2 regions of the Streptomyces sp. NPDC006923 genome follow, and region 2 is predicted to be linked to the other one. Evidence: riboswitches for the same ligand, from Rfam matches in the RefSeq annotation. Region 2 holds a riboswitch; the other holds the start of a gene.
What was found. Region 2 has a riboswitch for cyclic di-AMP ahead of ABZ707_RS20850 (LysM peptidoglycan-binding domain-containing M23 family metallopeptidase). Riboswitches for the same ligand answer to the same signal wherever they lie in the genome.
Positions count from the first base shown of each region.

Region 1: linked by a shared signal. The riboswitch ahead of ABZ707_RS32380 (M23 family metallopeptidase) and the one ahead of ABZ707_RS20850 (LysM peptidoglycan-binding domain-containing M23 family metallopeptidase) in region 2 are both predicted to bind cyclic di-AMP.

Region 1 covers NZ_JBEYIF010000034.1:18,616-22,616, forward strand. Annotated here, with positions in the region: gene ABZ707_RS32375 (aldo/keto reductase) at 1-617, opposite strand, end outside; gene ABZ707_RS32380 (M23 family metallopeptidase) at 790-1,839, opposite strand; cyclic di-AMP (ydaO/yuaA leader) riboswitch at 1,851-2,005, opposite strand; gene ABZ707_RS32385 (PP2C family protein-serine/threonine phosphatase) at 2,309-3,427, opposite strand; tRNA gene ABZ707_RS32390 (tRNA-Met) at 3,924-3,997, opposite strand.
Region 2 covers NZ_JBEYIF010000010.1:1,725-5,725, reverse strand. Annotated here, with positions in the region: gene ABZ707_RS20855 (SGNH/GDSL hydrolase family protein) at 1-274, opposite strand, end outside; gene ABZ707_RS20850 (LysM peptidoglycan-binding domain-containing M23 family metallopeptidase) at 488-1,426, opposite strand; cyclic di-AMP (ydaO/yuaA leader) riboswitch at 1,429-1,589, opposite strand; gene ABZ707_RS20845 (tyrosine-protein phosphatase) at 2,031-2,828, shown strand; gene ABZ707_RS20840 (DUF6126 family protein) at 2,862-2,999, opposite strand; gene ABZ707_RS20835 (XRE family transcriptional regulator) at 3,075-3,707, opposite strand; gene ABZ707_RS20830 (aspartate aminotransferase family protein) at 3,789-4,001, opposite strand, start outside.

The sequences.
Region 1 (4,001 bases), on a different contig from region 2:
GACAGCCCGTACCGGGCCGCCGTGTCCTGGAGCGCGCCCTCGTACGTGTCGCGCGACACCAGGTTGTAGCGCGGCTGGAGCGCCGCGTAGCGGGCCAGCCCCTCGCGCTCCGAGAAGGCGAGCGAGGCCGCGAGCCGGTCGGGGCCGATGTTGGACGCCGCGATGGCACGCACCTTCCCGTCCTTCACGAGCCCGTCGAGGGCGGTGATGATCTCCTCGACCGGGACGCTCAGGTCGTCGAAGTGCGTGTAGTACAGGTCGATGTAGTCCGTGCCCAGCCGCCGCAGCGACTCCTCGGCGCCGGCCCTGATGGTCTCCGCCGAGAGGCCCTGGTACCGGGGATGGCGGCCGACCTTGGTCGCCACCAGCACCTCGGAGCGATTGCCGCGCGAGGCGACCCAGTTGCCCAGGACGGTCTCCGACTCACCGCCCTCGTGCCCCGGCACCCAGGAGGAATACGTGTCGGCGGTGTCGACGAAGTTGCCGCCGGCGGCGGCGTAGGCGTCGAGCACGGCGAAGGACTGCTTCTCGTCGGAGGTCCAGCCGAAGACATTGCCCCCGAGGGCGAACGGAAAGATCCGGAGGTCGGAGGTGCCCAGCTTACGCAGCTCAGTCATGGGTGAATTCAACAGCCGCGGTGGGGCGCCCTGTTCCGTTTTCGCGCCATGTCCCCGTCTTTTCCACGGTTCCAGTGCCTCCCGTCCCCACCGCCCGGGGGCACCGGCCCGGGAACGGCCGACGGCTCCGGCGCCTGGAGGGGGCGCCGGAGCCGTCGGGACCGCGGGTGGGTCAGGGGGTGAGGCCCTTGCCGCGCAGCCAGCTCATCGGGTCGACGCCCGCGCCGTCCGGCGTGTGCACTTCGAGGTGCAGATGCGGACCGGTCACATTGCCGGTCGCGCCGACGCGTCCGATGACCTCGCCCGTGGAGACCTTCTGTCCGGCGCTGACGGTCATCGAGGACTGGTGGCAGTACCAGATCTCCGTACCGTCATCCAGCTCCAGGACCGTGCGGTAGCCGTACGAGCCGGACCAGCCGGCCGACTTGACGGTGCCGCTGTGCACGGCCTTGACCGGCGTACCCGTCGGGGCCGCGAAGTCCAGACCGGTGTGGTAGCCGGAGGACCACATGGAGCCGGCCTGGCCGTAGGTCGAGGTGAGGGTGTACGAGGAGGTCGGGAGGGCGTAGCTGGCGGCCAGCTTGGCGAGCCGCTCCGCCTCCGCCTTGGCCCTGGCCTCCGCCTCGGCCTTCCGCTTCGCCGCCGCCGCCTTCTTCTCGGCGTCGGTCTGCTGCTTCCTCGCCTCGGCCGCGGCCTTCTCGGCCGCCGCCGTCTCCGCGGCCGCCTGCTGCGCCGCGTCGGCCTCGCTCTGCTGCTGCTCGGCCTGCTGGAGGATGCGGGCCCGGAGGGCCTCGCCCGCGTCGGTGGCGCCCTGCTCCGCGTCGGCGGTGGTGAGGCCGGCCGTGGTGAGCGGGGCCGCGGCCAGGACATTGTCCGGCTCGGCGTCGTGCGACACGAGGGAGCCCACGCCCGGCAGCGACGTGGCGTCCGGGAGATTGTCCGTGATGGTGTCGGGCAGGGATATGGAGACAGCGGGCTTGTCCTGCGCGGTGGCTATGCCGCCCGCGCCGACGGCGGCTATGACGCCGACGCCGAGGACCGTGGAGCTACGGGCGATCCCATTGCGGGCTATCCCGGTGCGCTGCTTGGCGACGCGGTGCCTGCCGCGTACGGGGCGGATGGACTCCTCGGTGGGGTTCCATTCCCCCCAGGCCCGGTCCGGCTCGATCGCGGAGGTGCGAGTTTCGAAGAGGGCTTCGGGGGCAGGCTGATTGGACGCCACAGGGGCGCACTCCTTTCCTTCCTTCTCGCCTACCGGGTTAGCTGACGGGTTCGGAGCAGGAAGGTCTCCTACGGGTGCTCTCTGCCGCACAGGGCAGCAAAGAACGTCCGATTCACCCCAATGTGTGGTTCCCCGGTTCCCTGGCGGGATTCGGCGCGTGCGCACGGCGCCGTCTCTTACGACGGCTGGGACGACCGCGCTGCGTTATCGAACGTTAATAGAGACCAGGGCTTTATTCCAAGCTGTTCCCGGTAATCGTTAACGACTTCGCATCGGACTTACCAGGATATAAATGGTCACAGTCGGGCGAATTCTCCGGAGCCGAAAGCCGGGGCCATTTCTGATGGTGTGTCAGATGTTATGCGCAGCGGTACCTGTCGATTACCGGCAGTGAATCGACCCGGCGGATCGGCATAATGAATCAGCCGCGCGGGCCCGGCCGCCGGCGCCGGTCCTGCCGTACTCGCCGTCAGGGAGTGACGGGCATCACACGGCGCCACTCCGGCTGCCGCCAGTTGGCGGGCCGGCCGACCGCCAGCAGCGCCATGTCGTCCTGACTCCCGCCGCCCGTATGCAGCCGTACGTCCTCGATCAGGGCCTGCAGCAGGTCGTCGGGCCCCTGGAAGACCCGGCCGCTGAGCCGCTCGCTCGGGACGTAGAAGGCACCCTGGTCGTCGCGCGCCTCGGAGAGCCCGTCCGTGTAGAAGAGCAGCGTCGCCCCGTCGGGATAGGCGGCCTCCTCGGCGCGGTCGGGCCAGGCGCCCAGTTCGCTCATCCCGAGGGGCAGCGCGGGATCGGTCGGTTCGAGGATCCGCACCTGGCCGTCGGCGCCCAGCAGCAGCGGCTCGGGGTGGCCCCGGTTGACCAGCCGCACCACATTGCCGCTGTGCGGGATCTCGGCGAGCACGGCCGTGGTGAACCCCTCGAAGGCGTCGAGCCCGTCCCGCCGCGAACCCTCGCGTGTGATGGCGCGCTCCAGCCGCTGCGCCACCCCCTCCAGCGTGCTCTCCTGCTCGGCGGCCTCGCGGAAGGATCCGATGACCACCGCCACCGCTTCGACCGCCTCAAGCCCCTTCCCGCGCACGTCCCCGACCACCAGCCGCACTCCGTACGGCGTGTCCTGCACGGCGAACAGGTCGCCGCCGATGAACGCGCCCTCCTGGGCCGCCTCGTACCGCGCGGCGATACGGAGCCCGCCGATCCGCTCGGCGGGTCTCGGCAGCACCGCCCGCTGCGCGGTCTCGGCGATGATCCGGGCGGAGGCGAGGCGCTCCCCGCTGCGCCGGACGACGCCGTTGATGTACAGCGCGAGGATGGACACGATCAGCACGGTCAGCAGCTCGGTGAGCGACGCCGGATCCGCCATCGACTGGTTGTAGATGTTCAGTCCCACCTCGGCGACCAGCGCGGCGACGCCGACCAGCAGGGTGCCGAGCATCGGGTAGAACGGCGCGGCCACCAGCGGGGCGGCCGCGAAGAGCGGGGAGGCGGTGATCCGCGCGGGGGTCACAAGATCGAGCACCACACCGGCGACGATCACCAGGCCGGGCAGGACACGGACCAGCCCACGCCCGGAACGGCGGCCCATGCCATGGCCCGCGCTGCGGCTGGTGACACGGCCGGTGCTGCCGGCGCCCGCCCAGAAACCCGTCCTGTCCTCGGCCCAGAACCCGGCTTCGTCCCCGCCCCGGCGGGCTCCGCCGCCGTTGCCCTCTCGGAGCTTCCCTAGCTTCACCACCAGTGGTCTCCTGCCGGTCCGCTACGGCTGCGGACGGTACCGCGCTCCACCCAGGCTGATCGCTGCCGCTCCCGGCGGCGACTCGCTCTCGGCCGACTGGACTACGGGGCCGGTCCCGGGCCGGACCCGGTCGGGTCGGACGGCAAGGGCGGGCCCGGTCGGGCAGTCGGTTCCATCGGCCAGGTGGTGCTCGGCGTACCCCTTCATGGTGTTCCGTACGAGCACAGCCGTCTCTTCACCGTACTTGCCACAACCGGCGAAAAGTGGATCGTCCGGCCAACGCCGTATCGGCCGCACACGACGAAGGCCCGGATCCTGAGGATCCGGGCCTGCGTTCTCTTCGGAGTAGCGGGGACAGGATTTGAACCTGCGACCTCTGGGTTATGAGCCCAGCGAGCTACCGAGCTGCTCCACCCCGCGTCGG
Region 2 (4,001 bases):
CGAGTTCCTTCGCCCGGGGGATCTGCTCGTCGACGATCTGGTCGAGGAGCCGGCCGCGTACCGCGAGATTGGCGTACCGGAAATCGCCGTGCACGGTGTCCACGGCGTCACCGGAGACCGGCAGCCGGTCGGCCAGCAGGACCGCGAGCCGGTCGGCCCAGCCGATATACAGCCCGTCGGGTCCCAGATCTCCCACGCCTTCGGTGAAGCTGTCACCGATCGCCGCGTACGACGCGAATACGCCGCTTCTTCTGGATCTCGAATCATCTGCCACAACCGCTCATCTTTCACTCGCAGATGTGACCTACGCGACCGTAAGAAGCCGTTGACGGCGGTGAGATACACCATCGGTCAAGTTTCACCCAAGCGGGAATAGGCACCATGCCTCCGCCCGGCACTTTCGGTGCCGGGCGGAGGTGTTGACCCACCGGCGTTCTCGGACGGAATACCGGTTCGGAGCGGGGTGTTCGGGATCAGACGGACGGGATCAGACGGAGACGCCGTGCTCGCGGAGGAAGGCCAGCGGGTCGATGTCCGAGCCGTAGTCGGGACCCGTACGGATCTCGAAGTGCAGGTGCGGTCCCGTGACATTGCCGGTCGCGCCGGAGAGCCCTATCTGCTGGCCCTCGCTGACGGTGTCGCCCTCGGAGACCGAGATGGAGGACAGGTGGCCGTACTGCGAGTAGTGGCCGTCGTCGTGCTGGATGACGACCTGGTTGCCGTACGAACCGCCCCAGCCGGCCGAAACGACGGTGCCCGCGCCGACGGCCTTCACAACGGTGCCCGAGGGCGCCAGGAAGTCCACACCGGTGTGGTAGCCGCTGGACCAGTTGCTGCCACTGGCGTGGTACGGCGTGCCGATGGCTATGCCGTCGACCGGCAGGGTGAAGCCGGAACCGCTGTTGTCGTCCACCGGGTCGGCGGCGGGAGTTCCGGTCTTGACGGGAGCGGGGTCGTCCGAGGGCTTGGCCGGGGCGTTGCCGGGCTGAGCGTCCGTGCCACCGGGCTTGGAGTGGTGGCCCGCCGGCTTGTGCGGGCCACTCGACTTGGCGCCGATGGTGAGCTTCAGGCCCGGGTGGATGAGCGACGGGTCGGGCCCCACGGCCTTGCGGTTGTCGGCGTACAGCTTGTGCCAGCCGCCCCGGACATGCTGTTCGGAGGCGATCTTGGAAAGGTAGTCACCGGCGACCACGGAGTAGATCTTCGGAGCCTTGGTGGCGGTCTTCTTGGCGGACGCGTGCTGACTCGTCTGGGCGGCCGCCGAGACGGCGTGCGGTTCGGTGGCGGGCGCGGCCTTCTCGGCGGCGTGCGCGCCGGTGGCGCCGATGAGCGGAAGAGCGATGGCGGCGCCGCCCGTACCGGCGGCGAGAAGGCCGCGGCTGAACGGGCTGGTCCTGGTGCGGCGGTGCTTACCCTTCGCGGGCATGGTCAATTCCTCTCCGGCGCCTGCGAGGTGAGCTGTCGGGTTAGGGCTGGAGATGCCCTGCCGCGCTTACTGCGCGACTTCACCCCGAGCCGTCCGATATTCCGGAACGGCGTACTACCTGGGTCCCCCGCTCCTGCCACACGTGGATGGGTGAGTGCGAATTCCAAGCGGCGGCAGGATTCGGCGGTCCGCCTGGATTGAGGCTGAACGTAGGCGAGCCGGGAGGGCATTAACAAGCCGCTTATTCCCAGGGGCGGCAGACGCCCCGATATCGCCCTGGATTTCCGGTCACCCTGCGTGAATCACCGATCTTCGGATTCCGTGCGTCACGGCGATTTCAATTCGCTTCGCCGCCACGGACCGTCACGGATATGATCCTGCTCACCAGCGGGAACCCATCTCCCCCTGCACCGGGGCACGTTATGCGAAATACGCCAATACGGACAGATGCACATTTGGGCGATTTGTAGCCTCCTGCGATGTCCGAATAGTTCGCATTCGCTCCCCGGGTCGCGAACTCCGGTCTCCTGAGAACCGATGTCGTAGTGTCAGAAGTCGACATCGTCGGCGAGCGGCGCCGGCGGCAGACACGGAGGAGCAGGCCGTGACGCAGCAGGTCCCGTCGACCGAGCCCGAGCTGACCGGGGTACGCAACTTCCGCGATGTGGGCGGACTGCCGACCACGGACGGCCGGCAGGTGCGGCACGGGCGGCTCTTCCGCAGTGGCCACCTCGCCAACGCCACCGCGGCCGACTCCGCCTTCCTCTCGTCCCTCGGGCTGCACACCGTCTTCGACTTCCGCAATGCCGCCGACCTCAAGCTCGACGGCGCGGACGTGGAGCTGACGGGTGTGCGCAATGTGAACATCCCGCTCACCGATCCCGCGGACGGGGCGGAGTTCTGGCTGATGGTCCGGGACGGCGACCTCGACCAGCTCCGCTCGCTCCTCGCGGACGGCAGGGCCGCGGCCCGGATGACCGACTCGTACCGCGCGATCATCACGGACCGCACCGCCGAGCACAGCCGCGTCCTGCACGCCCTGGCCGAGGACAGCGTCCCCGCCCTCATGCACTGCGCCGCGGGCAAGGACCGGGCCGGTCTCTCCATAGCCGTGTCGCTGCTGGCCGTCGGGGTCGAGCGCGAGGCGATAGAGGCGGACTACCTGAAGTCGAACGACCCGCGGCGCCGCTATCCGATCCACCGCAGCGACAATTCGCCCGCCGGGACGTCCGCCGAGGTCATGGAGCTGCTCAGCCCGCTCTTCGACGCCAGATCGGAATACCTCGCAGCGGCTTTCGAGACCATTGAGAAGACCTGGGGCAGCACCGAGCGTTATCTGTCAGCGGGCCTCGGAGTCACCCCCGAGACCCGTGAGCGGCTGCGCGCCCGCCTGCTTTCCTGAGACGCGCGCCCGCCGTCGGGCCCGCGCCGACCGCTACTGACCGCGCGCCCCCAGCTCGAAGAGCAGATAGAGGAAGCCCGCGAAGAGGTGACCGGCCACCAGATAGGCGAAAAGCCGGATGACAAGTCCCCTGGGGAACGTCTTCTCCTGATTCGTTACGCGGGCCGGCACGTCTTCCTGGCCGGCCCGCGTACCCGCGGGGTCCGGAACTGCGTTCTCTGACATGGTGACAGACCTCTCTGAGGATCAGCCGCGGTGAGCCCCGCCGCCGAGGCACAGCTCGGCGGCGGGGGTCTGCAGCAGGGTGTGGACGAAGAGCAGCTCGGTCCCGGCGGGTCCGGCCGCCGCGATCCGGTGCGGTGTGAGCGAGTCGAAGTGCGCGCTGTCCCCCGGGTCGAGCACATGCACGGCGTCCCCGAGACTCAGGCGCAGCCGCCCTTCGAGGACATAGAGCCACTCCTCCCCCGGGTGCACACGGACGAGATCGCCCTGGGCCCCGTACGGCACCTGGACCCGGAGCGGCTGCATGGCCCGGCCGGAGCCGCCCGCCTGGTGGTAGGTCCAGCCGTCGGCCTCGACGGGCTCGGCACGGCCGGCCCGGACAATGGGGTCGCGTTCCGGCGGCACTTCGCCGAGCAGTTCGGAGACGGTCGTACCGTAGATCCGGGCGAGGGCCAGCAGCATGGGCAGCGAGGGCTGGCGGCGGCCCGTCTCCAGCCGGGACAGATGAGCGGGAGAGAGCCCGGCCCGGCGGGCGGCGGACTCCAGGGTGAGCCGCTGGTCGCGACGCAGCTCGCGCAGCCGGGGCGCGACATCGGGCAGCTCGTCGGAGAGCCGGCCGGGTTCGTCGGCCGGCTCGTCCGCGGGAGGTGTACGCATGCCTCTATTGCGCCAGGATATTTCCTCCGAGGCAAATTTGTTGCCCCAGAGGCAAACCCGGCTGGGTGGGCGGGGAGCGCCTCACCTGTTGGCGACGGCCTGCTTCACCAGTGTCCGCCCGAAGTCCCACATCAGCCCGCCGCCCCCATGGGCGTCGTCCATGACGGCGGTGAAGGCGTCGACAAAGCGCTCGACCTCTCGCTCTCCGATGGTCAGCGGCGGGATCAGCTTGATCACTTCGAGGTGGTCGCCCGACACCTGGGTGAGAATGCGGTGCTTCTGGAGCAGCGGTAC